Regions from separate parts of the Streptomyces sp. NPDC039465 genome, predicted to be linked through region 1. Evidence: riboswitches for the same ligand, from Rfam matches in the RefSeq annotation. Region 1 holds a riboswitch; each other region holds the start of a gene.
What was found. Region 1 has a riboswitch for cobalamin ahead of cobN (cobaltochelatase subunit CobN). Riboswitches for the same ligand answer to the same signal wherever they lie in the genome.
Positions count from the first base shown of each region.

Region 1 (7,604 bases):
AAGTACGTCGACGCCATCCTGGCGAACCCCACCGGCGGCCCCGGCGACCTCACCGGCATCCAGACCGCCGTCGACAAGCTCGTCACGGACATGCAGAAGCTCGCCCCGACCGAGGTGCCCGCCGACCTGCTGCCGGAGCTCACCGACGACCCCGCCGACGAGACCGACCAGGACCTCGCCACCACCCCCGACACCACCACCGCCGACACCACCACCACCGCCGCCGACGCCACCACCGCCACCGACACCACCACCGCCACCGACGACGCCACGAAGTCAGACCTCATCGACCTCCCCGACCTCGGCGGTCTTCTCGACCTCGGCGGTCTCCTCGATCTCCTCCCCCTGGGCGCCGTCGAGGAACTCCTCGGCATCAACCTCCCCCTCCTGAAGTGACGCGCTGACGAGACGCGCACACGCCCGTCGGCGGCGTGCTCCGTCCTTTCAGGGAGCACGCCGCCGACGGGCGTGAATCGCGCTACAGCGCCACGAGGTCCAGGACCTCTACGGCGTCTCGGGATACCGCCGCGGTGTCCAGGCGATGGTCGAACCCGTCCCGCCCGCCGCGCCCGCGCCGCGCGTGACCGCCCGGGTCTGCGAGGACCCGATCAGCAGCAGCGTGCGCATGTCGACCTCGGCCGGGTCCAGCTCGCCCAGGCTCACCACCCGTACCGACTCCTGCGGCCCGCCCACGTCCCGGGCGACGACCACCGGCGTCTGCGGCGAGCGGTGTTCGAGGAGCAGCTCGCGGGCGGCCGCGACCTGGTGCGTACGGGAGCGGGAGCCCGGGTTGTACAGCGCGAGGACCAGGTCCGCCGCGGCCGCCGCCCGCAGCCGCTCGGCGATCACGTCCCACGGCTTGAGCCGGTCGGAGAGCGAGATCGTCGCGTAGTCGTGGCCGAGCGGCGCCCCGGCCTTGGCGGCCGCCGCGTTCGCGGCTGTCACTCCGGGCAGGACGCGCACCGGCACGTCCGTGTACCGCGGCTCGCACGCCACTTCGAGCACCGCCGTCGCCATCGCGAAGACGCCGGGGTCGCCGCCGGAGACCACCGCGACCCGGCGCCCCCTGCGGGCCAGGTCGAGGGCGAACTCGGCACGCTCGGACTCGACCTTGTTGTCGGAGCCGTGGCGCCGCTGACCGGGCCGGACCGGCACCCGGTCGAGGTAGGTGGTGTAGCCGACGAGGTCGTCGGCGTTGGCGAGGGCACCGCGCGACTCGGGCGTCAGCCACGGCGCGCCGGCCGGACCCGTGCCGACCACCACGACCTCGCCCCGCGGCCGCGCCTCGGGCGCCGCCTCGTCGATCCGGGACGGCAGGACCGCCACCGAGAAGTACGGCACGCTGTCCGCGTCGACCGAGGCCAGCGGCTCCGTACGCTCGCCCGCCATGAACGCGCGCTCCACGTACCGCGCGTCCTCCAGCCGCCCCGCCCGCTCCAGCGCACGCCGCACCGTCGGGAACGTCCGCCCCAGCTTCATCACGACCGCCGAGTCGGTGGCGGCCAGCCGTGCCGTCAGCTCGTCCTCCGGCAGCGTGCCGGGGATGATCGTCAGGACCTCCTCGGCCTCGCACAGCGGCTCCCCGAGCCGGGCCGCCGCCGCGCTGACCGAGGTGACACCCGGGATGACCTCCGTGTCGTAACGGTCGGCAAGGCGCTTGTGCATGTGCTGGTACGAGCCGTAGAAGAGCGGGTCGCCCTCGGCGAGGACGGCGACCGTGCGCCCGGCGTCCAGATGCTTCGCCAGCCGCGCCGCGGCCTCCTCGTAGAAGTCGTCGAGCGCGCCGCGGTAGCCACCGGGATGGTCCGTCGTCTCCACCGTGAGCGGATACATCAGCCGCTCCTCGATGTGGTCCTCACGGATGTGCCCGGCGGCGATGGAGCGGGCGATGGACCGGCCGTGGCGGGCCGAGTGGTAGGCGACGACGTCGGCCGACTCGATGGCCCGCACCGCCGCCAGCGTCATCAGCTCCGGGTCCCCGGGGCCGAGCCCCACGCCGTACAGCTTCCCGCTCATGCCTGGATCTCCGCCTCGTGAGCGATCGCGTTGATCGCGGCCGCGGCCATCGCGCTGCCGCCGCGCCGTCCCCGTACGACCAGGTGCTCGACGCCCGAGACATGCGCGGCCAGCGCGTCCTTGGACTCGGCCGCGCCGATGAAGCCGACCGGTATGCCAAGGACGGCCGCCGGGCGCGGCGCGCCCTGCTCGATCATCTCCAGGAGCCGGAAGAGCGCGGTGGGGGCGTTGCCGATGGCGACCACGGCACCGTCGAGGCGGTCACGCCACAGCTCCAGGGCGGCCGCGCTGCGCGTGGTCCCCAGCTCGGCGGCGAGCGCCGGGACGGACGGGTCGGAGAGCGTGCAGATCACGTCGTTGCCGGCCGGGAGCCGCTTACGGGTGACGCCGCTGGCGACCATCTGCGCGTCGCACAGGATGGGCGCCCCGGCCCGCAGCGCCGCGCGGGCGTCGGCCACGACCCGCGGGCTGTAGGCGAGATCGCGGACGAGGTCGGTCATGCCGCAGGCGTGGATCATCCGGACGACGACCTGACTGACGTCGGCCGGCAGGCCCGCGAGATCCGCCTCGGCGCGGATGGTGGCAAAGGACTGGCGGTAGATCTCCGCGCCGTCCTTCTCGTAGTCGAACACCTTCAGTTCTCGCTCATCTCGGGTACGGGGGGTACGGGGGTGCGGGTACGGGCCTGGGTGACGGCGGCGGCGAGTGCGGTACGGGGGGTGGGGGCGCCGTTCACCGTGTACTGCCCGTCGGCGGTGGCGACGACGTCCACCCAGTCGCCGTGGGGATGCCCGCAGCGGCGGGCGCATCCGGAGAAGTGGACCGGCAGGGCGGACGCCCCGACCGGCCCGGGGGTGGCGTCGGCGCGGACGTCGGCCAGGGACTTGGCGCACCCGGGCCGCCCGGTGCAGGCGCCGACGCCGGCCCAGGGCGCGTCGGGCGCGGTGATCAGCCCGGCGTCCGCCAGCTCCGCCAGCCGCGCCTCGGCCTCGGCCCGGTCCGCGAACCCGCTCACGACGGCCCCACGCCAGGGCGTCAGCCGCACCTCGCCCTGCTCGGGGGGCCGCAGGGCGCGCAGCTGGGCGGCCCGGAAGCGGCCGAGGGGCGCGAGTACGTACAGGGAGCCGGCGCCGAGCAGCCCGGGCCGGGGCGGGCCGCCGTGCGCACCTTGCCGCTTCTCGGGGCTCGCGGCGACCGGACCGGCCTCCGTCTCGCTCCGCGCGGCGATCCCGGCCCGCTCCAGACACCCGGCCACATCGGGCTCGTGGCCTTCGGGCAGCTCCCGCACGCGCCACGCGCCGGTGCCGGACGCCGTGGCCGCCGCGAGGAAGGCCTCGGCGGCGGCGAGCGCGGCACGCGGAGCGGCCTTGGGGTCCGGGAGCCGGAAGGAGCGGGCGCCGACGCGCAAGGTCACATGTGACGGTGCTGCGATCAAGGTCACATCCCCGCCGAGCCCGGCCACATCCCCGCGCCCGTCGTCCAGGACGAACAGAAAACGACCGGAAAGCGCCGCCGCCCACGGCCGCCCGCACAGCAGCGCGTCGAGCTCGCGCGCCCACAACTGCACGTCGCCGTGGCCGAGTCCGTCCAGACCGGCGGCCGGGGAGGCCACGATGTTCCGTACCCGCTCATGGGTCTCGGACGGCAACAGCCCCGCGCCCCCGAGCAGCCCGGCCAGCCGCGCCCCGCAGTCCTCACCGAGGCCGCGCAGCTCCACGTTCCCCCGGGAGGTGACGCTGACGCGCCCGTCGCCCAGATCCTCGGCCGCGGTGGCCAGCACCGCCACCTGGGGTGCCGTCAACAAGCCTGCGGGGAGGCGCAGTCGGGCCAGACGGCCGTCGTCGGCGGGGTGCAGCCGGAGCGCCCCGGGGCAGGCGTCACCGCGGTCCCGTATAAGAGGTTCGCCCTGGTCGGGCAGGGTAGGTGGGGTGGGCGACATGGCGGCGAGCATACCGTTCCTCTTGACGCTGGCCAGGGGTGGTCAAATCGTCATGAACCGGCCTGAGCCGGTGCTCCTCCGAACGGTCTTGAGGGGCTGGGAACAGCGCGAGTTGGTCACCTCGGCACGGTCGGGTCTTCTCGCCTTCGTCAGGCGTGCCCGCTGTCCTGGGTGGGCTCACGGTCCCGCGTGGCCCGGGAAGGAGTCCGGTCTGGCCGGTAGCTCTCCTCGTGCTCATCCTCTGGTGAGCGGAGGTCACACCTGGCCGACGCCGGATTCGGTATCCCAGGCCGCGCCTGCCGATCGCCACAGCGGCACCGTGGTGCCCTGTGACGGTGGTTCTGGTCTGCTGCTGGAGGGGGGCTCGCCAGTGCTGAGCGCCCCAGCGGGACGTATAGGCGGGATCGACTGCGATGACGACCAAGCCTTGGCCCCGCGTCTTGCCCTTGCGTCGACCGCACGGGACCGCAAGGCGCTTGCCAATGATCTCGATGGCGCGACGCAAGGATGTGCGCTCGCTGTACAGGCACCGCAGGGAGAGTTGGTACTGGTCCTCACTCGCCCTGGTCATCGCCCCGGCCCAGCGGGAGGATGACACCGCCGTCAGCTTCTTCTTCCGTCCGGCGCGCCGGGTGTCCTTCGCCCGCACATTCCCCAGGGCGATACGCGCAGCGAGATCAACACGCTGGTGGTGCCCGTTGTGCCTGCCGACAGCGGTAAAGACTTCGCTGTCGGCCTCGGTCAGATGTAACCGGTCCCGGATGCGGGCGCCCACAGGCGCGGCGACGGTGAAGCAGGCCGCGATCGGGCGCAGTTCGCTCTTCCTCTCGCGCGCTGCACCTGCCATTTGCCGCCTCGTCTTCCTCAAGCCCTATGAATCGCTGCCGACCATGCCTCCCCCGCGGGAGCAACGTCCGATGAATCCCCCTGCTTCACTCGAACGAGTAGTCGAGTGGTCGCACGTGGCTCGTATTGATGTGAAAAGCCGCGGTCTCTCGTTGTCGACTGCTCTTCCCGGGCTGCTGTGCTGCACTGGGCGGACACGACTTACTATGCAGAACGGCACAGGGTCCCAGGCCCTAGGGAGGAAGCCCGGTGAGAATCCGGCGCGGTCCCGCCACTGTGAGCCGGGGTAGGAGACGAGCCGGTGAGTCAGGAACTCCCGCCGTCCACCAGACCACCCGGGGCGCGGACACCCCGAGGAAGGCCCGCACGCGCATGATCCTGCTGCTGTCGACCTCCGACACCGACCTGCTGAGCGCCCGCGCGGCCGACGGGCCCGTCGCCTACCGGTTTGCCAACCCCTCCCGGCTGCCGCTGGACGACCTGCCCGGGCTGCTGGAGGGTGCCGATCTCGTCGTCGTACGGCTCCTGGGCGGGCTGCGGGCCTGGCAGGAGGGGCTGGACGTGCTCCTCGCCGAGGAGCAGACGCGGCCCGTCGTCGTCCTCACCGGCGAACAGGCCCCCGACGCCCAGCTGATGGCCGCCTCCACCGTTCCCATCGGCGTCGCCACCGAGGCCCACGCCTATCTCGCGCACGGCGGCCCGGCCAACCTGGAGCAGCTCGCCCGCTTCCTCTCCGACACCGTCCTGCTCACCGGCCACGGCTTCGAACCCCCGGCCCCCGCCCCCACCTGGGGCCCCCTGGAGCGCACGGCGAAGAACGACGACGGCCCGCTGATCGCCGTGCTCTACTACCGCGCCCACCACATGAGCGGCAACACCGCCTTCGTCGGCTCCCTCTGCGACGCCGTCGAGGACGCCGGCGCCCGCGCCCTGCCGCTGTACGTGGCGTCGCTGCGCGCCCCCGAGCCCGAACTCCTCGACCAGCTGCGCGGCGCCGACGCGATCGTCACCACCGTCCTCGCCGCCGGCGGCACCAAGCCCGCCGAGGCGCAGGCCGGCGGCGACGAGGAGGCCTGGGACGCGGGGGCGCTCGCCGCCCTGGACGTGCCGATCCTGCAGGCGCTCTGCCTCACCGGCCCGCGCAGCGCCTGGGAGGAGAGCGACGAGGGCCTGTCCCCGCTGGACGCCGCAAGCCAGGTCGCCGTCCCCGAGTTCGACGGCCGGCTGATCACCGTCCCGTTCTCCTTCAAGGAGATCGACGAGGACGGCCTGCCCGCGTACGTCGCCGACCCCGAGCGCGCCGCCCGCGTCGCCGGGATCGCCGTGCGCCACGCCAAGCTGCGCCACATCCCCAACGCCGACAAGCGCCTCGCGCTGGTCCTGTCCGCGTACCCCACCAAGCACTCCCGCATCGGCAACGCCGTCGGCCTCGACACCCCCGCCTCCGCCGTGGCTCTCCTGCGCAGGCTCCGTGAGGAGGGCTACGACTTCGGCCCGGTCGAGGACATCCCCGGCCTGGTCTCCGGCGACGGCGACGAGCTGATCTACGCCCTGATCGAGGCCGGCGGCCACGACCAGGACTGGCTCACCGAGGAGCAGCTGGCGAAGAACCCGGTCCGGATCCCGGCCGCCGACTACAAGCGGTGGTACGCCACCCTGCCGGCGGAGCTCAGGGAACAGGTCGAGGAGCACTGGGGCCCGCCGCCCGGCGAGATGTTCCTGGACCGCTCGCGCAACCCGGAGGGCGACATCGTCCTCGCGGCGCTGCGCCGCGGGAACCTGCTCGTCCTGATCCAGCCGCCGCGCGGCTTCGGCGAGAACCCGATCGCGATCTACCACGACCCCGATCTGCCGCCGTCCCACCACTACCTCGCCGCCTACCGCTGGATCGCGGCCTCCGCCGCCGACGGCGGTTTCGGCGCGGACGCGATGGTCCACCTCGGCAAGCACGGCAACCTTGAGTGGCTGCCCGGCAAGAACGCCGGCCTGTCCGCCGCCTGCGGCCCGGACGCGGCCCTCGGCGACCTGCCGCTGATCTACCCGTTCCTGGTCAACGACCCGGGCGAGGGCACCCAGGCCAAGCGCCGGGTCCACGCCACCCTGGTCGACCACCTCGTCCCGCCGATGGCGCGCGCCGACTCCTACGGTGACATTGCACGCCTGGAACAGCTCCTGGACGAGTACGCCCAGATCTCCTCGATGGACCCGGCGAAGCTGCCCGCGATCCGGGCCCAGATCTGGACCCTGATCCAGGCCGCCAAGCTCGACCACGACCTGGGGATGGACGACCGCCCCGACGACGACGGCTTCGACGACTTCCTGCTGCACGTCGACGGCTGGCTGTGCGAGGTCAAGGACGCGCAGATCCGCGACGGCCTGCATGTCCTCGGCGGCGCCCCGACCGGCCCCGAGCGGGTCAACCTGGTCCTGTCGATCCTGCGCGCCCGCCAGATCTGGGGCGGCACGCAGGCCCTGCCCGGCCTGCGGGAGGCCCTCGGCCTGGACGAGTCGGCCGCCACCCGCACCACCGCCGACGAGGCGGAGGCGAAGGCGCGCGTGCTGGTGGAGGCGATGGAGGCCGCCGGCTGGGCGGTCGAGGCCGTGCCGGCCGTCGCCGAGGGCCACGGCCCGGACGTGGCCGCCGTGCTGCGGTTCGCCGCCGAGCAGGTCGTCCCCCGGCTCGCCGCCACCACCGACGAACTCACCCACGCGGTCCACGCGTTGAACGGCGGCTTCGTCCCGGCCGGCCCGTCCGGCTCCCCGCTGCGGGGCCTGGTCAACGTGCTCCCCACCGGCCGCAACT
Region 1 is NZ_JBVKAP010000004.1:323,956-331,559, forward strand. It holds gene ACZ7LT_RS15950 (hypothetical protein) at 1-396, shown strand, start outside; gene ACZ7LT_RS15955 (precorrin-2 C(20)-methyltransferase) at 505-2,016, opposite strand; gene ACZ7LT_RS15960 (precorrin-8X methylmutase) at 2,013-2,648, opposite strand; gene ACZ7LT_RS15965 (cobalamin biosynthesis protein CobG) at 2,651-3,955, opposite strand; cobalamin riboswitch at 4,999-5,139, shown strand; gene cobN (cobaltochelatase subunit CobN) at 5,174-7,604, shown strand, end outside.

Region 2 (7,604 bases), on a different contig from region 1:
TACACCGCGTACACCTTCGTCGCCGTCCCGGCGGCGATCTACGCGGCGGGCGCGGCGGGCTTCTTCGCCGTCCCGTACACGATCCTGGTGTACCCGCTGATCTTCACCTTCCTGCCCCGGCTCTGGTCGGTGTCGCACAAGCACGGGTACGTCACCACCTCCGACTTCGTCCGGGGCCGCTTCGGCTCCAAGGGCCTGTCGCTGGCGGTCGCCGTCACCGGCCTGCTCGCCACCATGCCGTACATCGCCCTCCAGCTCGTCGGCATCCAGGCCGTCCTGGACGTGATGGGCGTGGGCGGCGGCGAGACCACCCACTGGTTCATCAAGGACCTGCCGCTGCTGATCGCCTTCGGTGTGCTCGCGGCCTACACCTACTCCTCCGGCCTGCGGGCCCCCGCGCTGATCGCCTTCGTCAAGGACACGCTGATCTACATCGTCATCGCGGTGGCGATCATCTACATCCCGATCAAGCTCGGCGGCTTCGACGAGATCTTCGCCAAGGCCGGTGAGGCGTACGCGCAGATCAACCCCGCGACCGACAAGCCGCGCGGGGCGCTCGTGCCCGGGGAGATGGGCCAGTGGGGGTACGCCACCCTCGCGCTGGGCTCCGCGCTCGCGCTCTTCATGTACCCGCACTCGATCACGGCGACGCTCTCCTCGCGCAGCCGTGAAGTCATCCGCCGCAACACCACGATCCTGCCGCTCTACTCGCTGATGCTGGGCCTGCTGGCGCTGCTCGGCTTCATGGCGATCGCCGCGGGTGTGAAGGTGAAGAACGGTCAGCTGGCCATCCCGCAGCTGTTCGAGAACATGTTCCCGGACTGGTTCACGGGCATCGCCTTCGCCGCCATCGGCATCGGCGCGCTGGTCCCGGCGGCGATCATGTCGATCGCGGCCGCGAACCTCTTCACCCGCAACATCTACAAGGACTTCCTGAAGCCGGACGCCACGCCGGCGCAGGAGACCAAGGTCTCCAAGCTGGTGTCGCTGCTGGTGAAGGTGGGCGCGCTGGCCTTCGTCCTCACCATGGACAAGACCGTCGCCATCAACTTCCAGCTCCTCGGCGGCATCTGGATCCTCCAGACCTTCCCGGCGCTGGTGGGCGGCCTGTTCACCCGCTGGTTCCACCGCTGGGCGCTGCTGGCCGGCTGGGCGGTCGGCATGGTCTACGGCACCGCGGCGGCGTACGGGGTCGCGAGTCCGACGCAGAAGCACTTCGGCGGCTCGTCGGCCGAGATCCCCGGCATCGGCGAGATCGGCTACATCGGTCTGACCGCGTTCGTCCTGAATGTCGTCGTGACGGTCGTGCTCACCTTCGTGCTGCGGGCGGCCAAGGCGCCCGAGGGCGTCGACGAGACCTCCCCGTCCGACTACACCGCGGACGCGGGCGACCCGGGCGTCAAGACGGAGCTGCCTCCGGCGACGGCCGGCTCGGCGCACTGACCTCCCGGCCTCCCGAGGGCCGTCGGGTGTTCCTTCGCGGAGCGCCCGGCGGCCCTCGTCGCGTGTGCGCGGCGATTCGGTGGGCGCCGGCGGCCCGGCCGGGTCACACTCACGCCATGGAGATAGCCATTCGTACGGCACTGCCGGCCGAGTACGAGGCCCTCGGCGAACTCACCGCACAGGCCTATCTGGACGACGGCCACCTCGATCTCAACGAGGACGACGACTACCTGGGCGTCCTGCGGGACGTGGCCCGCCGGGCCGCCGAGGCGGAGGTGCTGGTCGCCGTGGACCCCCGGGGGTGCCTCCTCGGTGGCGTGACCTTCGTCGCCTCAGGGGCGCGGCCGTGGGCCGACGTCGCCCGGGCGGACGAGGCCGAGTTCCGGATGCTGGCGGTCTCCAAGGAGGCGCGCGGACAGGGAGCGGGCGAGGCGCTCGTACGGGCCTGTGTGGAGCGGGCGCGGGCCACGGAGGGGTGCGTACGGCTGATGCTGTCGACCCAGCCGTCGATGGGGTCGGCCCACCGGATCTACGAGCGGATGGGGTTCGTACGGACTCCTGAGCGGGACTGGGAGCCGATTCCCGGTCTCCGGCTGCTCACCTACGGGTTGGAGCTCTGACGGGGAGTCCGGATACACGACACACAACATGTGGGGGGTGCCGCATCCGGCGCCCCCCACATGTATGCTCATGCTCGCTGTCGTCGCAGGGGAATCCGGTGGAAATCCGGAACTGTCCCGCAACGGTGTGTTTGGTGTACGTGTGCACCCGATGAGTCCGAGGACCTGCCGACAGCGCGCCCGGTCCGTCCGTTCCGGGTGCCGAAGACGTCCGGGCCTCGCGGAATGGGCCGGTGGACGCCGCGCATCCGCCGTCACCGGTGTGTGCCCGTGCGCCCCGACTCCTGCCGCCGGCCCCGAGCCGAGCGAGGGAGAGCCCCCACAGTGACCATCGCGCCCGCCGATCCGGCCTCAGCGATTGAGAACGACGGACCCGGGACCGTACTCCTGCGGACCCTGACCGACCTCACCGCCGATCTGCCCGAGACCGACCCGGGACGGGTGGCGGCCGCCGCGCTGCGCGGCCGGCACGCCGGTTCGGACGAGGCGGAGCTGCGGGAGCTGGCCACCGAGGCGGCCGCCGGGCTGATCTCCGAGGACCCCGCCTACTCCCGGCTCGCCGCCCGGCTGCTCACCCGCGCCATCGCCGACGAGGCGGCCGGCCAGGGCGCCGTGTCGTTCTCCGCGTCGGTCGCGGTCGGCCACCGGGAGGGCCTGATCGCGGACCGTACGGCCGACTTCGTGGCGCTGCACGCGGCCCGTATGGACGCGCTGATCGACCTCGACGCGGACGACCGCTTCGGCTACTTCGGTCTGCGCACGCTCTACTCGCGCTATCTGCTGCGCCACCCCCTGACCCGCAAGGTGATCGAGACCCCGCAGCACTTCATGCTGCGCGTGGCCGCCGGTCTCGCCGAGGACGACTCCGAGCTCGCCCTGGACGAGGTCGCCTCGCTGTACCGGCTGATGAGCCGGCTGGACTACCTGCCCTCCTCCCCCACGCTCTTCAACTCCGGCACCCGCCACCCGCAGATGTCCTCCTGCTATCTGCTGGACTCGCCGCTGGACGAGCTGGACTCGATCTACGACCGCTACCACCAGGTCGCGCGGCTGTCGAAGCACGCGGGCGGCATCGGCCTCTCGTACTCCCGTATCCGCGCCCGCGGTTCGCTGATCCGCGGCACCAACGGCCATTCCAACGGCATCGTGCCGTTCCTGAAGACGCTGGACGCCTCCGTCGCCGCGGTGAACCAGGGCGGCCGCCGCAAGGGCGCGGCCGCGGTCTACCTGGAGACCTGGCACGCGGACATCGAGGAGTTCCTGGAGCTGCGCGACAACACCGGTGAGGACGCCCGGCGTACGCACAACCTGAACCTCGCGCACTGGATCCCGGACGAGTTCATGCGCCGGGTCGACGCGGACGGCGAGTGGTCGCTGTTCTCCCCGGCGGACGTGCCGGAGCTGGTGGACCTGTACGGCGAGGAGTTCGACGCCGCCTACCTCAAGGCCGAGGCGGCGGGCCTGGCCAAGAAGACCATGCCGGCCCGCGACCTGTACGGCCGCATGATGCGTACGCTCGCGCAGACCGGCCAGGGCTGGATGACGTTCAAGGACGCCTCCAACCGGACCGCGAACCAGACGGCCCTGCCCGGCACGGTGGTGCACTCCTCGAACCTCTGCACCGAGATCATCGAGGTCACCAACGACGACGAGACCGCGGTCTGCAACCTCGGCTCGGTCAACCTCGGCGCGTTCGTGCTCCCCGGGACGGGCGAGCTGGACTGGGAGCGCCTGGACGAGACGGTCCGTACGGCCGTGACGTTCCTCGACCGGGTCGTGGACATCAACTTCTACCCGACCGAGCAGGCGGGCCGGTCCAACGCCAAGTGGCGCCCGGTGGGCCTGGGCGCGATGGGCCTCCAGGACGTCTTCTTCAAGCTGCGGCTGCCCTTCGACTCCGCCGAGGCGAAGGCGCTGTCCACGAAGATCGCCGAGCGGATCATGCTGGCGGCGTACGAGGCCTCGGCCGACCTCGCCGAGCGCAACGGCCCGGTCCCGGCCTGGGCCGAGACCCGTACCGCCCAGGGCGTGCTGCACCCCGACCACTACGGCGTGGAGAAGGCCTGGCCGGAGCGGTGGGAGGCGCTGCGGGCGCGGATCGCGAAGACCGGAATGCGCAACTCGCTGCTGCTCGCCATCGCCCCGACCGCGACGATCGCCTCGATCGCCGGTGTGTACGAGTGCATCGAGCCGCAGGTCTCCAACCTGTTCAAGCGCGAGACGCTCTCGGGTGAGTTCCTCCAGGTCAACTCCTACCTGGTGGAGGAGCTGAAGGAGCTCGGCGTGTGGGACGCGCAGACCCGTGAGGCGCTGCGCGAGGCCAACGGCTCGGTGGCGGGCTTCACCTGGGTGCCGGCCGAGGTGCGCGAGCTGTACCGCACGGCGTGGGAGATCCCGCAGCGCGGTCTGATCGACATGGCCGCGGCGCGGACCCCGTTCCTGGACCAGTCGCAGTCGCTGAACCTGTTCATGGAGACGCCGACGATCGGCAAGCTGTCGTCGATGTACGCGTACGCCTGGAAGCAGGGGCTGAAGACCACGTACTACCTGCGCTCCCGCCCGGCGACGAAGATCGCCCGCGCGGCCCGCGCCGCCACCACCGTCCCCCTCCAGCAGACGGCCGCCGACGCCGACGCGATCGCCTGCTCCCTTGAGAACCCCGAGTCCTGCGAGGCCTGCCAGTAATGTCCGAGAAAAACCTGCTCGACCCGGGCTTCGAGCTGACTCTCCGTCCGATGCGCTACCCCGACTTCTACGAGCGCTACCGGGACGCGATCAAGAACACCTGGACCGTGGAGGAGGTCGACCTCCACTCCGACGTGGCCGACCTCGCCAAGCTCAGCCCGGGTGAGCAGCACATGATCGGCCGTCTGGTGGCGTTCTTCGCGACCGGCGACTCGATCGTGGCGAACAACCTCGTGCTGACGCTGTACAAGCACATCAACTCCCCGGAGGCGCGCCTTTATCTGTCGCGCCAGCTCTTCGAGGAGGCCGTGCACGTCCAGTTCTATCTGACGCTGCTCGACACCTACCTGCCCGACCCCGACGACCGGGCCGCCGCGTTCGACGCCGTCGAGAACATCCCCTCCATCCGCGAGAAGGCGCAGTTCTGCTTCAAGTGGATGGACTCGGTCGAGAAGATCGACCGCCTGGAGACCCAGGCCGACCGCCGCCGCTTCCTGCTGAACCTGATCTGCTTCGCGGCGTGCATCGAGGGTCTGTTCTTCTACGGCGCGTTCGCCTACGTGTACTGGTTCCGGTCCCGGGGCCTGCTGCACGGTCTGGCGACCGGCACCAACTGGGTGTTCCGGGACGAGACGATGCACATGAACTTCGCGTTCGAGGTCGTCGACACCGTCCGCAAGGAGGAGCCGGAGCTCTTCGACGACGCGCTCCAGCAGCAGGTCACGGACATGCTGAAGGAGGCCGTGGAGGCGGAGCTGCAGTTCGGCCGCGACCTGTGCGGCGACGGTCTGCCGGGCATGAACACCGAGTCGATGCGTGAGTACCTCCAGTGCGTCGCCGACCAGCGCCTCCAGCGGCTGGGCTTCGCGCCGGTGTACGGCTCGGAGAACCCGTTCGCGTTCATGGAGCTCCAGGGCGTCCAGGAGCTGACCAACTTCTTCGAGCGCCGGCCGTCGGCCTACCAGGTCGCGGTCGAGGGCACGGTGGACCTGGACGAGGACTTCTGAGGCTTCCGAGCCTTATGAGTCTTCTGAGCAGCGGATTCCGGATGTGGAGATAACGGATCATTCGCCAAAGCTTGGCTTAGAGTGATCTCGCCCCGCCCGGACAGGTGTCGCACAGCTGTCCGGGCGGGGCATCCATCGTCTTCCGACGCATCAGGGGGATCCGCATGTCTCGTACCGCTCGCGCACTCACCACCGCCGCGATCGCCGCGCTGCTGGTGGGCGGCGCCGCCGCCACCGCCTCGGCGGACACCGGCTGGACGACGAAGCCTGCCGACACCGGCTGGACCTCCACCCCGGCCGACACCGGCTGGACCTCGACGCCGGCCGACACCGGCTGGACGTCCGCCCCGGCCGACCTCGGCTGGTAGTAGCCGCACACGAAGGGGCCCCGCTCGCACACGCGAGCGGGGCCCCTTCGTGCGTACGTCAGTCGTTGGGGACGGTCTCGTACCGCGGGGTCCCCTCGGCCATCTGCTTCAGCGCGTCCTTGCGCTCGCGCTTGGACAGCCGGTCGATGTACAGGTAGCCGTAGAGATGGTCCGTCTCGTGCTGGAGGCAGCGGGCGAAGTAGCCCGTGCCGCGCACCTTGATCGGGTTGCCCTGCGCGTCCTGGCCGTGGACCTCGGCGTAGTCCGGGCGGGCCAGCGAGGCGTACGCCGTCGGGACGGAGAGGCAGCCCTCGTTGGAGTCGTCCAGGATCCGGTACTCGGCCGGCAGCTCCTGGAGCACGGGGTTGACCACGACACCGGTGTGCCGCACGCCCTCGTCGTCGGGGCAGTCGTAGACGAAGACCTTGAGGTCGACGCCGATCTGGTTGGCGGCGAGCCCCACACCCTCCGCCGCCTTCTGGCTGGCGAACATGTCGTCGATCAGCGCCGCGAGCTTGTCGTCGAACTCCGTGACGTCCTTGCACTCCTTGTGCAGGACCGGGTTGCCCACGACCGTGATCGGCCGCGCCGTGCCGCGCTCGCGGTACGCGAGCTCACGCGCCTCGCAGTCCTCCGTGTCGACGACGAAGCCGTCGTTCACCTGCTCGTCCGTCTCCTGCTGCGCCATTGGGCCGCACGCCTTCCTCAAACACCCCAGTCAGTGGTCCCGTACAGCCTACGGCCAGCTGTCAGCAGACTTCTTCGAGATCCCGCCACTCTCGGCTGTCGGGGCTGTCCGCGACCCACCCGTCGAGCAGCCCGCGCACCAGACCGGCCGGCGCCGCGATGCCGCACTCGCGCTCGGGCACCCACAGCTCGCCCGGGGAGCGGTGGCCGAGCGGCCCCGGGTGCCCCGGCTCGCTGTGGTCGTGCGGGTCGAGGTGCTCGCCCTCGCCCTCGGCGCTGGGCATGGTCGATTCCGAGCAGGCCCGGCACAGCAGCCGGACCGACGAGGACCAGTCCTCCGCGGCGAACCCGGCGTCCGCGGCCAGCTGCTCCAGGGCGTCCCGGTCGGCCTCGGTGGCGGCCTCCAGGAGGACCACCCAGGTCGGCACGGGCGACGGCGCCCACAGCTCGATCTCGTCGAAGACGGGGTACGACGGCCCGGCGGAGGTGGTCCGCTCGCCGTGCGGGACACCGTCGTGCAGCACGACCTCGCCCCAGCGGCGGCCCGAGGACGGCAGCGGGATGGAGAGGACCTCCATCCGGGCCGGGTCGAGACGGCGGCCCCACACGACCTCGGCCTCGCCCTCCGGGGAGAGCCGCACGGCCGCGCTGCCCAGGTCCATCCCGGCCGGTTCACCGGTCCCGGCGGAGGCGCCGGGGACCTTCAGGCCGTACGCCTGCCAGGCGCGCCGGGCCAGCGGCCAGTCCTGCAGGGCGGTGGCGGCGATCCCGACGTTCCACCAGTCGGGAGCGCC
Region 2 is NZ_JBVKAP010000006.1:345,694-353,297, forward strand. It holds gene mctP (monocarboxylate uptake permease MctP) at 1-1,443, shown strand, start outside; gene ACZ7LT_RS21965 (GNAT family N-acetyltransferase) at 1,560-2,063, shown strand; cobalamin riboswitch at 2,128-2,250, shown strand; gene ACZ7LT_RS21970 (ribonucleoside-diphosphate reductase subunit alpha) at 2,388-4,748, shown strand; gene ACZ7LT_RS21975 (ribonucleotide-diphosphate reductase subunit beta) at 4,748-5,755, shown strand; gene ACZ7LT_RS21980 (hypothetical protein) at 5,920-6,123, shown strand; gene def (peptide deformylase) at 6,182-6,811, opposite strand; gene ACZ7LT_RS21990 (tetratricopeptide repeat protein) at 6,873-7,604, opposite strand, start outside.
Region 2: it holds a riboswitch for cobalamin, as region 1 does, so the genes downstream of both, ACZ7LT_RS21970 (ribonucleoside-diphosphate reductase subunit alpha) here and cobN (cobaltochelatase subunit CobN) in region 1, are expected to answer to the same signal.

Region 3 (7,604 bases), on a different contig from region 1:
CGGGTACGGGGTCATGGGGGGCGCCTCCTCGCGCAGTCTTCGTCGACCTCCGTTCTAAGGGACCCCAACCGGTTATGCAACTAGTTGCAGAAGGGTGGGGGTGTGAGCTCTACTACTCGGTAGCAAAGCCGCGGACGAACCCGCCTTATCGGGCCGCCACCCAGGCGTCCAGCTCCTCTGGCGTACGCGGCCCCGCGGCACCCTCGTCCAGCAGGCCCTGCGCGCGCAGCACCGCCGCCACCGCCATCCCCCACGGCCGCCGCAGCCGCGCCGCGTCCAGCAGCGCGTCGTCGGCCAGGAGCTCCGCGATCGGGCCGGTCCGCAGCCCCTGGGGCGAGAGCACCGCCGCGTCGTCCGCCCAGCGCAACGCCAGATCCACGTCGTGCGTCGCCATCACCACCGTCGTCCCGGACGCCCGCAGCCGGGCCAGCGCCTCCAGCAGCCGCTCCTGCCCGTGCGGGTCGAGCCCGGCCGTCGGCTCGTCCATGATCAGCACCCGGGGCCGCATGGCGACGGCGCCCGCGATGGCGGCCCGCTTGCGCTGCCCGTATGACAGCAGATGCGTCGGCCGGTCCGCCAGCGCCACGATGTCCAGCGCCTCCAAGGCCTCGGCCACCCGGGCCCGTACCTCCTCCTCGGCCAGCCCCAGATTCATCGGCCCGAACGACACGTCCTGCTCGACCGAGGCCGCGAACAGCTGGTCGTCCGGGTCCTGCACGACCAGCTGCACGGTCGTCCGCAGCCGGGTAAGACCCTTGCGGTCGTACGACACATCCTCGCCGTCGAGCAGCAGCCGGCCCCGGCCCACCCGCAGCCCGCCGCTGAGCAGCCGCAGCAGCGTCGTCTTGCCGCTGCCGTTGCGGCCGAGCAGCGCCATCGCCCGGCCCCGCGGTACGGCGAAGGAGATCCCCTCCAGGACGGGCGGGCCGTCCTCATAGGCGAAACCCGCCCCGACCAGCTCAACAACAGGCGACTCAGGGCTCACGGCAGGGACCTTTCCAGTACGAGAGTGACGGCGACCAGACCCGCGAGGAGCGCCCCGGTCGCGGCGAGGAAACGGCGGGAGACGACGGCCTCGGGCACCAGCACCCGCAGCGTGCCGTCGTAGCCGCGCCCGGCGAGACCGCCCTGCAGCCGCTGGGCCCGGTCGAAGGCGCGGACGAACGCGGTCGCGCCGAGCCCGGCCAGCGAGCGCCAGGCCGCTGCCCGGGTGGTCAGCCCCAGCCGCGCGGCCTGCGCCTGCCGGATCCGGGCCATGGCGTCGAGGAGCAGAAAGCTGATCCGGTACATGACCAGGGCGACATCCACCACGGGCGCCGGAACCCCGGCCCGTACCAGCCGCGGCAGCACGTCGGAGACCGGTGTCGTGAAGGCGAACAGCAGCACCCCGAGCGACGCGGACGAGGTCCGCAGCAGCAGCTCGCCGGCCCGCACCGGCCCGTCGGGGGCCAGGGTGACGAACCCCTCCGCCCCGCCGACCTGGAAGAGCAGCGGCACCGCCCCCGTCACACAGAAACCCAGCGGGATCCGGAATGCCCGCCACAGCTGGCGCGGCGCGACCCCCGCCGGGCCAAGGAGAACCGCCAGCGTGACGGCCGCGACCAGCACGGCCCCCGGCCACGGCGGCAGACAGACCGCGCACAGGGTCAGTCCGAAGCCGAGCGCGGCCTTCTCGCACGGATGACGGCGGCGCCAGCGACTGCTGTGCGCCGCCGCGTCGATGGGCAGCACCGGCGGCTAGGGGAGCGGATGACCGGCGGCGGATCCGTCACGGGCACCGTCGCCGGTCCCGTGCGCCTCGGCCACCTCGTGGTGCTCGGCGGCCTTGGCCCGGGCCTCGCCCTGGCGGCGGCCCCTGCGCAGCCCGAAGTAGTACGCGAGGACTCCGGCGCCGATCGCCGCCTGGAGGGAGAACAGCGCCGACTCGATCTCGCCGGACGGCGGCTCGTACAGCGGGCTGAACCACGGCTCGTAGTCCGGCTCGATCTCCGTGATCGCCGCCTCGGCCTCGCCGTCGGCGCCGGCGAACGGCTCCTCCTTGTGGTCGCCGAGCCCCAGCACCAGCGGCAGGACGGCGAGCGCCGCCACGACGAGCAGCAGCAGTGTGTTGATCTTCGCGTTACGGCTCATCGGACCGCGGCCTCCGTCGTCGTGTCGCCCTTGCGCCCGCCCTGGAGCAGCACGCCGAGCCGGGTCAGTTCACCCTTGCTGGACTGGATCAGCAGCCGCATCACCAGGACGGTGAGCAGGCCCTCGCTGACCGCCAGCGGGATCTGGGTGACGGCGAAGATGGAACCGAACTTGGCCAGCGCGCCCAGGAAGCCGCTGCTCGGGTCGGGGAACGCCAGGGCGAGCTGGACGCTGGTGACGCAGTACGTCACCAGATCCGCGACGAACGCGCCGAAGAACACGCTCACCATCAGCGGCACGTCGAAGCGGCGCAGCAGCCAGTACACCCCGAAGCCGGCCCATGGCCCGGCGATCGCCATCGAGAAGACGTTGGCGCCCAGGGTGGTCAGACCGCCGTGCGCGAGCAGCAGCGCCTGGAAGAGCAGTGTGATCGTGCCAAGCACCGCCATGATCGGCGGCCGGAAGAGGATCGCGCCCAGACCCGTCCCGGTCGGATGCGAGCAACTGCCCGTCACCGACGGAATCTTCAGGGCGGAGAGCACGAAGGTGAAGGCGCCCGACGCGCCGAGCAGCAGAGTGGACTCGGGATTGGCCTTGACCTCGCGGGTCAGGGCACGTACGCCGTGGACGACGAAGGGAGCGGACGCGACGCCCCAGGCGGCCGCGTGCAACGGGGGCAGATACCCCTCGGCTATATGCATGGTTGGGAGACCCTCTCCAGCACCTCGTGGATGGACTGACGCGCCTTGGCCGGTCTCCTGGCTGACGGGTCCTGCCGCCCGGGCTCCGCCTTCCCGGACGCCGCGGTCTCCCGCGGCGGTCCAGTGGCTTCCTTGCGGAGGGAGCCGGACTTCCCGATCACAGTGGCGAGGGCCGCACCGGTACTTCACCGGTTTCCCGTTCACCAAGGCGGTGTGACACTAGTGCGTTGACCTGCTGCATCACAAGCCGCGCACGGATGCGTACGCATCATGACTTGCGGTACGCGTACGCCTCCCCGGCCGCCGCCTCTACCGCGTCCAGGTCCCCGCCGGCCGACGCCGTGACGACCGCCGCGACGGCGCCCTCCACGAACGGCGCGTCCACCAGCCGGGTCTCCTCGGGCAGTTCGTCCCCCTCGGCGAGCAGCGCCTTCACCGTCAGTACGGCGCTGCCCAGGTCGGCCAGGACCGCGACGCCCGCGCCCCGGTCGACCGCCCGCGCGGCCTCGGTGATCAGCTCCACGCTGGTGCCGAGCCCGCCGTCCGGCGCCCCGCCGGCCGGGGCGACGGGTGCGGTGGCGCCGCCCGCCGCCAGCCCCACGGCCAGCTCGGCGACGGCGGCCGCGACCTGCGCGCTGTGCGACACCAGCACGATCCCGACCGGTCCTACGGCGCTCACCGGGCCACCTCTTCCAGGGCCGCGACGAGCAGCGCCGACGAGGTCGCCCCCGGGTCCTGATGCCCCACACTGCGCTCGCCGAGATAACTGGCCCTGCCCTTGCGCGCCCGCAGCGGTACGGTAGCCAGCGCGCCCTCCTCGGCGGCCTCCCGCGCCGCCGTGAACGACTGGCCGAGCGCCGAGGCCGCCGGCTCCAGGGCGTCCAGCATCGTCTTGTCCCCGGCCACGGCGCCGCCGAGCTGGGCGACCGCGGCCACGCCCGTACGCAGCGCCTCGGCCAGCTGGTCGCGGCTGACCTCGGAGGCCTCACCCAGCGCCTTGCCGGTGCTCCGCAGCAGCGTCCCGTACAGCGGCCCGGACGCCCCGCCGACGGTCGAGATCAACTGCCGCCCCGCCAGGGTCAGTACGGCCCCGGGCGTGGCGGGCTCCTCCTTGTCGAGGGCGGCGGCGACGGCGGCGAAACCGCGCCGCATGTTGGTGCCGTGATCGGCGTCGCCGATGGCCGAGTCCAGTTCGGTGAGCCGGTCGGCCTCACGGTCGACGGCGGCCGCGGCGGTGGTCAGCCAGCGCCGGAAGAAGAGCGCGTCCAGAGCGGTCGGGTCGGACATGGCGGCCCTCACCGTCCCCAGCGCAGGGCGGGCGTCTTCACCGGCGCGTCCCACAGTCGCAGCAGCTCCTCGTCGGCCTGGCAGAGGGTGACGGAGCAGCCGGCCATGTCAAGCGAGGTCACATAGTTCCCCACGAGCGTTCGGGCGACCGACACCCCCCGCTCGCTGAGCACCCGCTGCACCTCCGCGTTGAACCCGTACAGCTCGAGCAGCGGTGTCGCGCCCATGCCGTTGACCAGGACCAGCACCGGGCCGCCGGGCCGCAGATCGTCCAGGACGGCGTCGACGGCGAGGTCCGCGATCTCCCGCGACGTCATCATGGCGCGCCGCTCACGCCCCGGCTCGCCATGGATCCCGATCCCCAACTCCAGCTCGCCGGGGGCGAGATCGAAGGTGGGGCTGCCCTTGGCCGGAGTGGTGCAGGCGCTCAGCGCCACCCCGAAACTCCGCGACCTCTCGTTCACCCGCCGCGCGACGCTTTCCACCAGCTCCAGAGGCTGCCCCTCCTCGGCCGCCGCGCCCGCGATCTTCTCCACGAACAGGGTGGCGCCGGTGCCCCGCCGTCCGGCGGTGTAGAGGCTGTCGGTCACCGCCACGTCGTCGTTGACGAGGACCTTGGCGATCTGGATGCCCTCGTCCTCGGCGAGCTCGGCGGCCATGTCGAAGTTGAGGACGTCCCCCGTGTAGTTCTTGACCACGAACAGCACCCCGGCCCCGCTGTCCACGGCGGCCGCGGCCCGCACCATCTGATCGGGCACCGGGGAGGTGAACACCTCCCCGGGGCAGGCGGCCGCCAGCATCCCGGGCCCCACGAACCCCGCGTGCAGCGGCTCATGCCCGGACCCGCCACCGGAGATGAGCGCGACCTTCCCGGCCATCGGCGCGTCCCGCCGCACCACGATCCGGTTCTCCACGTCGACGGTGAGCTCCGGATGCGCGGCGGCCATGCCGCGCAACGCGTCGGCGACGACGGTCTCAGGGACGTTGATCAGCATTCTCAACGGAATCTCCTCGCGGATCGGCCGCACGATCGACGGGGCGTCGGTCGTCCATCCCATCCTTCACACGCGTCGCGACGGATATTCCCTCCTCGCGCGCCAGGGGGCGCCGCTCAGCCGCTGTACTCCGTCAGGTCGATCGCGTGCACCAGCAGCGGGAAGCCGAACCGCGGGTCGACGGTCTCCCGCTCCAGCCGCATGCCCAGCTTGCGCATCACGTTCTCCGCGGCGTCGTGGCCGGCCCGGCAGATGCCGACCACCCGGTCGAGCCCGCGGTCCTGCAGGGCGAACTCCAGCGAGGCGTGTGCGGCCTCCGAGGCATAGCCCTGGCCCCAGAACGGGGTCCCGAGCCGGCAGCCGACCTCCACGGCCGGCAGCACCTCGGGCAGGAACTCAGGCACGGAAAGACCGGTGAAGCCGGCCAGCTCGCCCGAGCCCAGCAGCTCGACCGCGAACAACCCGAAGCCCTCGTCGTCCCACTCCTCCTCCCAGCGCTCGATCGCCTCCGCCGTCTGCTCCAGGTCGAGCACGGACCCGTCGCCGATCCAGCGCATCACGGCCGGATCGGCGTTGATCTCGGCCATGGCGATCACGTCCTCCTCGCGCCAGCGGCGCAGCAGGAGGCGGGGAGTGAAGATCTCGGTCATGCCTCCATCCTGTCACCGCGCGTCGGCCGCCCGAGAGGCGGCGTCACACCCCTCGGGTCCGGACGCGGGCCGCCCGGCCTACGAGGTGCCCGCCGTGCGCAGCACCGTGCCCCGGCGCTCGTACTCCATCAGAGCCTCGACGGACGTCGCCGCCTGGGAGCCGAGCTCCCGTTCCAGGAGCCACAGCGCCCCGTCGATGCCGGAGCTGACCCCGCCCGCGCACACGAGGTTTCCGTCGTCCACCACGCGGACGGTACGCACGTCCGCGCCCTCGTCCTTCAGGTACTGCTGGGCGCGGTGGTGGGTGGTGCAGGGGCGGTCGCCGATCACGCCGGCCGCGTGCAGGACGATCACTCCGGTGCACACCCCGAGCAGGGTCAGCGACGGCCGTTCGGCGCGCCGCAGCCCGCGGGTGAGGACGCCCTTGGCGATCTCGGACCAGACTCCCGGCCCCTGCCGGTTCCGGAAGCCGCCGCCGGGGACGACGATCACGTCCGCCGCCCGCGGATCCCAGGAGCCCGGGACCGCGATGTCGGTGCCGAAGCTCGCCGTGACCCGGCCCGGCCCGCCGCTGGTCACCAGCAGCGGCCGCACCGGATGCCCCATGGAGGCCGCCGCGGCGAACACCTCCAGTGGGCCGAACACATCGAGCTCCTCCGCGCCGTCGAACGCGACGATGTGCACCCGCAGCGGCTCCCGCGCACTGCGCAACCGCGGCGCGGCCGCCGCCGCGGTCCCGGCCGCCACGCCCCACGCGGCGGCGCCCACACCCGCCGCCGAGATCAGCGCGCTCCGACGATCGATCCCCACCATGGCTCCAGCCTCCGCCCCGCCCGTCCGCGCCGCCGAACCCCGGCGGCCTCACGGGAAGTTGGTCGCATCACCACTCAGTGGAGTTCCCGTGCGTCTCGGAAGGGCACGGACCGCGGCCGGAAAAATCATGTGCGGCCTTCGCGGCTGCCTGTCTACCGTGCTCCGTATGAAGCGCGCTGCCATCACGACGACGCCGGAGAGTGTCCCGGCGCGCTGAACGCTGTCTCAGTCGAAAGCCCCGGGGCGAGTGCCCCGGGGCTTCGTCGTGCCGGGTCACCCGCCCCCACCCGCGAGGAGACCACCGTGCACGACCACCGCAAGCTCGGCCGCGAGCTGGACCTGTTCGACACCGACCCGCTGATCGGGGCGGGGCTGCCGTACTGGCTGCCCGACGGCGCGACCGTCCGGCACACCCTGGAGGAGTACATCCGCGCCGCCGAGCGCCGCGCCGGCTACCGCCACGTCTACTCCCCGGTCCTCGGCAAGCGGGAGCTGTACGAGATCTCCGGGCACTGGTCCCACTACAGCGACGACATGTTCCCGCCCATGGACCTCGGCGGCGAGCAGGTCGTCCTGCGGCCCAGCCTGTGCCCCCACCACGCGGTGATCTACCGCTCCCGCCCCCACAGCTACCGCGAACTCCCCCTGCGTATGGCCGAACTGGGCGGAATGTACCGCTCCGAGCTCTCCGGCGTGCTCGGCGGACTCACCCGCGTCCGGGCCATCCAGCTGAACGACGCGCACATCTTCTGCACCCTGGACCAGGTCGCCGAAGAGACCCAGAGCGCCCTGGAGATGATCCGCCGGGCCTACGCGGCGCTCGGCATCCGCCCCGTCCGCCACCGGCTCTCCCTGCCTGGCCCCGGCGGCAAGTACGTCGCCGCCCCCGAGCTGTGGCGGCGTTCCGTCGCCCTGCTGACCGACGTCCTCGACCGCTCCGGGCTGCCCTACGAAGCGGCCGAAGGAGAGGCCGCCTTCTACGGCCCCAAGATCGACGTACAGGTCGCCGACGCGGCCGGCCGGGAGTC
Region 3 is NZ_JBVKAP010000009.1:22,350-29,953, reverse strand. It holds gene ACZ7LT_RS26940 (NADPH-dependent 2,4-dienoyl-CoA reductase) at 1-15, opposite strand, end outside; gene ACZ7LT_RS26935 (energy-coupling factor ABC transporter ATP-binding protein) at 146-985, opposite strand; gene cbiQ (cobalt ECF transporter T component CbiQ) at 982-1,731, opposite strand; gene ACZ7LT_RS26925 (energy-coupling factor ABC transporter substrate-binding protein) at 1,738-2,130, opposite strand; gene ACZ7LT_RS26920 (energy-coupling factor ABC transporter permease) at 2,127-2,831, opposite strand; cobalamin riboswitch at 2,862-3,054, opposite strand; gene ACZ7LT_RS26915 (PTS-dependent dihydroxyacetone kinase phosphotransferase subunit DhaM) at 3,100-3,510, opposite strand; gene dhaL (dihydroxyacetone kinase subunit DhaL) at 3,507-4,118, opposite strand; gene dhaK (dihydroxyacetone kinase subunit DhaK) at 4,127-5,119, opposite strand; gene ACZ7LT_RS26900 (GNAT family N-acetyltransferase) at 5,230-5,763, opposite strand; gene ACZ7LT_RS26895 (DJ-1/PfpI family protein) at 5,842-6,576, opposite strand; gene thrS (threonine--tRNA ligase) at 6,880-7,604, shown strand, end outside.
Region 3: it holds a riboswitch for cobalamin, as region 1 does, so the genes downstream of both, ACZ7LT_RS26920 (energy-coupling factor ABC transporter permease) here and cobN (cobaltochelatase subunit CobN) in region 1, are expected to answer to the same signal.

Region 4 (7,604 bases), on a different contig from region 1:
CGAGGCCGTCCAGGGCCCAGTCGAGGAGGGGGGAGAGCGGTACGGCGGGGGCCGCGGCCCCGCCGGGAAGCGGGACCGGCAGCGGCACGGGGATCGCGTCCGGGCCCGGAGCGGGACGGGTGTCCGGGGCGGGATCCGGGTCCGGGTCCTGGGGGCCGTAGGGGACCTCGCAGCGCTCCTCGCGCAGTTCGGCGACGCGCTGTTCCAGCAGGTCGAGCAGGGCCGGTACGTGCACGGGGCCGGCCGAGAGCTGAAGGAGGGAGAGCACCTGGGGGACGGCTTCGACGACCTCGGCGACGGCGGCGGGCGCGACGGCGGCCGGGGCGGGGTGGACCAGCGACCAGGCGTCGAAGAGCGCGACCCAGCCGCGCAGGACGGCGGTGTCGTCACGGTCCCAGGCGTGCAGGCGCCAGCCGGGGCGGGCGGTGGAGCCGTGGAGCTCGACGAGTCCGGCGAGGCGGGCGCGGTCCCAGCCCTCGCGGACCTGGTCGGGCGTCAGGTCGAGGGCGGCGGCGGCCCGTTCGCCGGTGGGCGGGGCGTCGGGGCGGTGCCCGGCGGCGGCCCAGCGGGCGACGCGGACGGCGTCGGCGAGGACGGCCCGCGCCTGGCGGGCCAGCTCCGCGGCGGGCGGGGTCCCCTCGGGCGGCCGCGACGCCGGCCGCGTGCGCCGGGTCGTCACGGCCCGTCGGGCCGTGGTGAGGGGCCGCGGACGGACGAGTCGGAGTCTGGAGTTGCGCGCCAATTGCTCATCAGGCTTTCGAGACGTCACGGGAGCAGTCTTCCCGCTGACGGCCCGAAAGCCCAAACGGAATGAGATTCACCGCGCTCGGATGAGGGGGTGCGGGACTACATGAGGGGGGTGAGGAAGCGCCGGAGCGCCTCTTCGTACCCGGCGGGGTCGGCGTTCCACATGGCCGCGTGCGGGGCGTTCCTGACGGTGTGCAGGGTGACGAGGTCGGAGCGGCGGGCGGCCAGCTCCTGGGAGGGGCCCCAGGGGGCGATGGTGTCGTCGGGGCCGTGGAAGATCAGGGCCGGGACGCGCATGACCTCCGGGTCGGCGGCTTCCTGGAGCCGGTCGCCGTGCAGGCCGGTGCGGCCCTGGGCGGCCCGGACGGCGAGCGGCAGGAGCCTGCTGGGGGTGCGGCGGGCGGCGGCGAGGGCGCGCAGGGTGGCCTCCCAGTCGAGGACGGGCGAGTCCAGGACGAGTCCGCTGATGCGGTCGCGCAGGCCGGAGTTGGCGGCGGCGTGCAGGGCCATCGCGGCGCCGGTGGACCAGCCGTGCAGGATGACGCGGTCGGCGCCGAGGCGGACGGCGTGCCGGATGGCGGCGTCCACGTCGCGCCACTCCGAGTCGCCGAGGTGCCCGAGGCCGTCCGGGGAGCGGGGGGCGCCCGGGTCGCCCCGGTAGGCGAGGTTGAGCACCGGGAACTGGTGGCGGTTGAGGAAGGCGAGGAGATTGAGGGGGTGGTGCCGGGTGGTGCCGAGGCCGTGGACGGTGATGACCCAGGTGCCGCGGGCGGCCGGTACGAGCCAGGCAGGGAGGGCGCCCAGTTCGCCGGGGACCTCCAGGTCCTCGTGGTCGAGGCCGAGGGAGTCGGCGGGGGTGCCGCTGTAGAGCTGGGGGGTGAGCCGGACGCGGCTGCCGGTGTGCGGGGTGCCGTGCTCCACGCGCTCCAGGCGGCGTACGACGGTGTCCGCGGTGTGGGCGACGCCGTCGAGGACGGGGCCGACGACGGCGTGCAGGTCGTTGCCGGCGAGGCCGTAGGTGCCGGGGCGCAGGGCGGCGAGGCTGCGGGTCAGGGTGATCCGGCCGGGCGCCGTGTCGTGGACGGTGAGCCGGGGGTCGCCGGGCAGGGGCCGGCCGGGCGGTGTTCGCAGGGCCGCGTCGCTGGCGTACCGGCCGGCCGCGACCGCGGCCGCGCCGATGCCTATCAGGGTGGTGACGGCTGCTGCCGTCGCTGTAGCCGGGCGCACGCTCCCAGTGTCGGCACGACCGTCGCGCCGTGCCAGTGGGCGGCCCGCGCCCGGCGCCGGGCGCGGGCCGGGCCGGGTCAGGCCGGGCGGCCGTAGCCGTGGAGCTTCTCGGCGGCCTCGTCGAGCTGGGCAGGGGTGAGCAGGGAGGGGGTGCGGCCGGGGAGCGTGCTCGCGGTGAGCCAGACGTGGCACATCCATTCGAGCTGGGCCGTGCGGTCGTAGGCCTGGGCGAGGGTGTCGCCGTAGGTGAGGGTGCCGTGGTTGCGCAGGAGGCAGCCGGTGCGGCCGTCGAGGGCGTCGAGCACGTGGCCGGCGAGCTCCTCGGTGCCGTAGAGGGCGTACGGGGCGACGCGGACGGGGCCGCCGAGGGCGCCGGTCATGTAGTGCACGGCGGGGAGCTCGGGGACGAGGGTGGAGACGGCGGTGGCGTGGACGGCGTGGGTGTGGACGACGGCGGCGGCGGAGGTGTTCCGGTAGACGGCCAGGTGCATGGGCAGCTCGCTGGTGGGCGGGAGCGTGCCGCGCACGGGCCGCCCGTCGAGGCCGACGGCGAGGAGGTCCTCGTCGGCGAGACGGTCGTAGGGCACCGCGCTCGGGGTCACCAGGACGAGGTCCCCGACGCGGACGGAGACATTGCCCGACGTGCCGACGACGAGTCCGTCGGTGACGGTCCTGCGGGCCGTGGCCACGAGCTCCCGCCAGGCCTCTTCGAGAGTCTGTTCCATGGGGTCCATGGGGTGATCGTGCCAGCCGGGGGGTGCGGCCGCGGCAACGTGATCAGTATCTCTTCCGGGGTGCGGGGCAGACCGGCCGAAGAGACCCGCAAGAGCCCGAAAGCCGCGTCCTGCCCCGAAACCACGGGCCGGAGGGCCGCTTCGAACGGGAAGCGGAGGGACATGCACCCGAATGGGGACACCACCACAACCCTCCCAGTTCACCTTCCGTTCACTCAGGTTGCCTACGTTCATCCAGCCACTGACGTCAAACGATTGCCTGGGTAAATGGAACACATCACGCTGCTGCTCGCGATTGTGGTCGTGACAGCTCTCGTGTTCGATTTCACGAACGGTTTCCACGACACCGCCAACGCGATGGCGACGACCATCTCGACCGGTGCCCTCAAGCCCAAGACGGCGGTGGCCATGTCCGCCGTGCTCAACCTGGTCGGCGCGTTCCTGTCGGTGGAGGTTGCCAAGACGATCTCCAAGGGGCTCGTCAACGAGGAGGGCATCCAGCCCGAAGTCATCCTCGCCGCGCTCGTCGGCGCGATCCTCTGGAACCTGGTGACCTGGCTGGTCGGTCTGCCGTCCAGCTCCTCCCACGCCCTGATGGGCGGCCTCATCGGCGCGACCATCGCCGCGATCGGCGTCAGTGGCGTCAACGGCGGGATCGTCGTGACCAAGGTGCTCATCCCGGCGATCGCCGCGCCGCTGGTCGCCGGCCTGGCCGCGATGTTCGCCGCCCGCCTGACCTACCGCCTCGACAAGAACGCGGACCGCAAGACGACCGAGAAGGGCTACCGGGCCGGTCAGATCGCGTCCGCCGGTCTCGTCTCCCTCGCCCACGGCACGAACGACGCCCAGAAGACCATGGGCATCATCACCCTCGCCCTGGTCGCCGGCGGCGTCCTCGTCCCCGGCTCCAACCCGCCCGTCTGGGTCATCGTCTCCGCCGGTGTGGCGATCGCGCTCGGCACCTACCTCGGCGGCTGGCGCATCATCCGCACGATGGGCAAGGGCCTCACGGACCTCCAGCCGCAGCAGGGCTTCGCCGCCCAGACCAGCGCGGCCACCGTCATCCTGGCCTCCTCCAGCCTGGGCTTCTCCCTGTCGACCACGCACTCCTGCTCCGGCGCCGTCATGGGCGCGGGTCTGGGCCGCAAGGGCGGTGTCGTCCGCTGGTCGACCGCCACCCGGATGTTCGTCGCCTGGGGCCTGACCCTTCCGGCCGCGGGCCTGGTCGGGGCCGGAGCCGAGTACGTCGCCAGCCAGGGCGAGTGGGGCGTCTACGCCGTCGCGGCCTTCCTGGTCGCCTCCTGCGTCGCCATCTGGCTCGTCTCCCGCCGCCAGGTGGTCGACCACACCAACGTCAACGACGTCAGCCCCGACGCCGAGCCCGCGGGTGTCGTGACCACCGCCATCGCGGCTGTCACCCCGCCGCCGGCCGGCTCTGTCGCCGCCGTCGCGGACGAGGACCTGAAGACCACCATCCCCACGCCGGCCCCCACGGACCCGGCCGCTCCCACGGCCCCCGCCGCCGCGCTGTAAGGAACGAACCACATGAAGATCGACTGGGCAGCTCTCGGCTCCGTCTTCGGAGTCAGCCTCGTGGCGACCGTCGCCCTCGTGGGCCTGTTCACCCTCGGCATCGTCGGCCTCTCCAAGCAGGAGTCGGCCGCCGCCCAGGGAGGCTCCGCCACCCTGGCCCGTACCGGCGCCTACGCCTGCTTCGCGCTCTGCGCGGCGGCCGTGGCGTACGGCATCTATCTGATCGTCGTCTGACCACGGCGCTCCACGGCATACGGAAGGGCGGGCCGCACCACAAGGTGCGGCCCGCCCTTCCGTATGCGCAGGTCAAGGGTGAGTTGACGGGCCTTCGGGCAGCGTGGTGGACTGCCGGGGCCATTACGGCGGCAGTAGAGGAAGTCCGGTGCGAATCCGGCGCGGTCCCGCCACTGTGACCGGGGAGCTGATCCCCGGGAGCCAGGAACTCTCACCGCCGGTCACGTCGAGCCAGGGCGCGGACCCTGAGTGAGGACATTGCGCCATGCCTGGCCGCAGCAGAGCGACCGCTGTCTACGCGTACGGGGCCACCGCAGGCCTGGTGGCCGATCTCGTCCTGGGGGACCCCCGCCGGGGCCATCCCGTCGCCGCCTTCGGCCGGGCCGCCGGAGCCGTCGAGCGCGCGCTCTGGCGCGACCATCGCGGCTGGGGCGCACTGCACACCGCCGTCTGCGCCGGAGGAGCCGCCGCCGCGGGCGCGCTCGCGGCCCGCGCCGTACGCGGCCACGGCGCCGCGTCCGTCGCCCTGACCGCGGCCTGCGTCTGGTCCGTCGTGGGCGGTACGTCCCTGGGCCGCGAGGCCCGCGCCATCGGCGGGGCGCTCGCCGCCGCGGACCTGGAGGTCGCCCGGGAGCGGCTGCCGCATCTGTGCGGCCGGGACCCGCAGGCCCTGGACGGTCCCGGGATCGCCCGCGCGGTGGTGGAGTCCGTCGCCGAGAACACCTCCGACGCCGTCGTGGGCGCGCTGGTGTGGGGCGCGGTGGCCGGGGTGCCCGGTCTGGTCGGGTTCCGGGCCGTGAACACCCTGGACGCCATGGTGGGCCACAAGTCGCCGCGCCACCGCCGCTTCGGCTGGGCCTCGGCCCGCCTCGACGACCTCGCCGGCTGGCCCGGAGCCCGGCTCACCGCCGCCCTGGCCACGGCCGCCGGCGGCGACCCGCGCGGCGCGCTGCGGGCCTGGCGGGCCGACGCGGACCGGCACCCGAGCCCCAACGCCGGCCCGGTGGAGGCCTCGTTCGCGGGCGCCCTCGGCGTACGGCTCGGCGGCACCCTCTCGTACGGCGGCCGGGTCGAGCACCGGCCCGTCCTCAACGGCGACGGCCGGGACGTCGAGGTGGCGGACATCGAACGCGCGGTGCGGCTGTCGCGCCGGGTGAGCGCGCTGGCCCTGGCCGCGTGCGTGGGCGGGCGGCTGGCCGTGACGGCCATGAAGCGGAGGCGTACATGAGGGGCGGGAGCGGGGGCGGCCTCGGCGGCGGGCTGATGGTCGCCGGGACCACGTCGGACGCGGGCAAGAGCGTCGTGACCGCCGGCATCTGCCGCTGGCTGGTCCGCAAGGGCGTCAAGGTCGCGCCGTTCAAGGGGCAGAACATGTCCCTGAACTCCTTCGTCACCCGTGAGGGCGCGGAGATCGGCCGGGCGCAGGCCATGCAGGCGCAGGCCGCGCGCGTGGAGCCGACGGCGCTGATGAACCCGGTCCTGCTGAAGCCCGGCAGCGACCGCTCCAGCCAGGTGGTGCTCATGGGCAAGCCGGTCGGCGAGATGAGCGCCCGCGGCTACCACGGCGGACGGCAGCGCGAGCTGTACGAGCCGGTGGTGGCGTGCCTGGAGGAGCTGCGGGGCACGTATGACGCCGTGATCTGCGAGGGGGCCGGAAGTCCGGCGGAGATCAATCTACGCCGCACCGACATCGTGAACATGGGCATCGCGCGCGCCGCGCGCTTCCCCGTCGTGGTGGTCGGGGACATCGACCGCGGCGGGGTGTTCGCCCAGTTCTTCGGTACGACGGCGCTGCTCGCGCCCGAGGACCAGGAGCTGGTCGCCGGCTATCTCGTGAACAAGTTCCGGGGCGATGTGACGCTCCTGACGCCGGGGCTCGACATGCTGAAGGGGCTCACGGGACGGCCGACGTTCGGGGTCCTGCCGTACGCCCACGGGCTCGGCATCGACGAGGAGGACGGGCTGCGGGTGCCCCTGCGGGGCGCGGTCCGCGAGTCGGTGGTGGCGCCGCCGGTCGGTGCGGACGTGCTGCGGGTCGCCGTGTGCGCGGTCCCCCTGATGTCCAACTTCACCGACGTGGACGCGCTCGCCGCGGAGCCCGGTGTGGTGGTGCGGTTCGTGGACCGGGCCGAGGAGCTCGTCGACGCGGACCTGGTCGTCGTCCCCGGCACCCGCGGGACGGTGAAGGCGCTGGCCTGGCTGCGCGAGCGCGGCCTCGCCGACGCGATCGGGCGCCGGGCGGCCGAGGGCCGGCCGGTGCTGGGCATCTGCGGCGGCTTCCAGGCCCTGGCGGAGCGGATCGTGGACGACGTCGAGTCCCGGGCCGGTGAGGTCGAGGGGCTCGGGCTGCTGCCCGTGGACGTACGGTTCGCCCGCGAGAAGACCCTCGCCCGGCCGGTGGGCGAGGCGCTCGGGGAGCGGGTCGAGGGGTACGAGATCCACCACGGCGTCGCCGACGTGCGCGGTGGCGAGCCGTTCCTGGACGGCTGCCGGGTGGGCGCGGTGTGGGGCACGCACTGGCACGGGTCGCTGGAGAGCGACGGCTTCCGGCGGGCGTTCCTGCGGGAGGTCGCGGCCGCGGCGGGCCGCCGTTTCGTACCCGCGCCGGACACGTCCTTCGGCGCGCTGCGCGAGGAGCAGCTGGACCGCCTCGGCGACCTGATCGAGGAACACGCCGACACGGACGCGCTGCTGCGGCTGATCGAGCAGGGCCCGTCGGCGGGACTGCCGTTCGTGCCGCCGGGGGCGCCGTGAACGGCCCGGGCAGAACCCCCGCATGCGCGGGGAGCACACCAGAACTTCGCCCACAGCCGGGCTGACCGCGGGACCATCCCCGCGTGCGCGGGGAACACCGCACCATGATGACCCGACACGGCCGCACAGACATCGTCACTCGCAGCAGTTCCCTCGAAAGGGGTATCGATTCAATGGCCTCGGTTCCCTATCCGTTCACGGCTGTCGTCGGCATGGACGACATGCGGCTGAGCCTGCTGCTCAACGCCGTCTCACCAGGCATCGGCGGCGTGCTCGTCCGGGGTGAGAAGGGCACGGCCAAGTCGACGATCGTGCGCGGCTTGACGGCGCTGTTGCCCGCCATGGACGTCGTCGAGGGCTGCCGCTTCTCGTGCG
Region 4 is NZ_JBVKAP010000001.1:60,707-68,310, forward strand. It holds gene ACZ7LT_RS00325 (hypothetical protein) at 1-769, opposite strand, end outside; gene ACZ7LT_RS00330 (alpha/beta hydrolase family protein) at 847-1,974, opposite strand; gene ACZ7LT_RS00335 (class II aldolase/adducin family protein) at 2,052-2,708, opposite strand; gene ACZ7LT_RS00340 (inorganic phosphate transporter) at 2,976-4,241, shown strand; gene ACZ7LT_RS00345 (hypothetical protein) at 4,254-4,475, shown strand; cobalamin riboswitch at 4,566-4,705, shown strand; gene ACZ7LT_RS00350 (cobalamin biosynthesis protein) at 4,741-5,703, shown strand; gene ACZ7LT_RS00355 (cobyric acid synthase) at 5,700-7,229, shown strand; gene ACZ7LT_RS00360 (putative cobaltochelatase) at 7,403-7,604, shown strand, end outside.
Region 4: it holds a riboswitch for cobalamin, as region 1 does, so the genes downstream of both, ACZ7LT_RS00350 (cobalamin biosynthesis protein) here and cobN (cobaltochelatase subunit CobN) in region 1, are expected to answer to the same signal.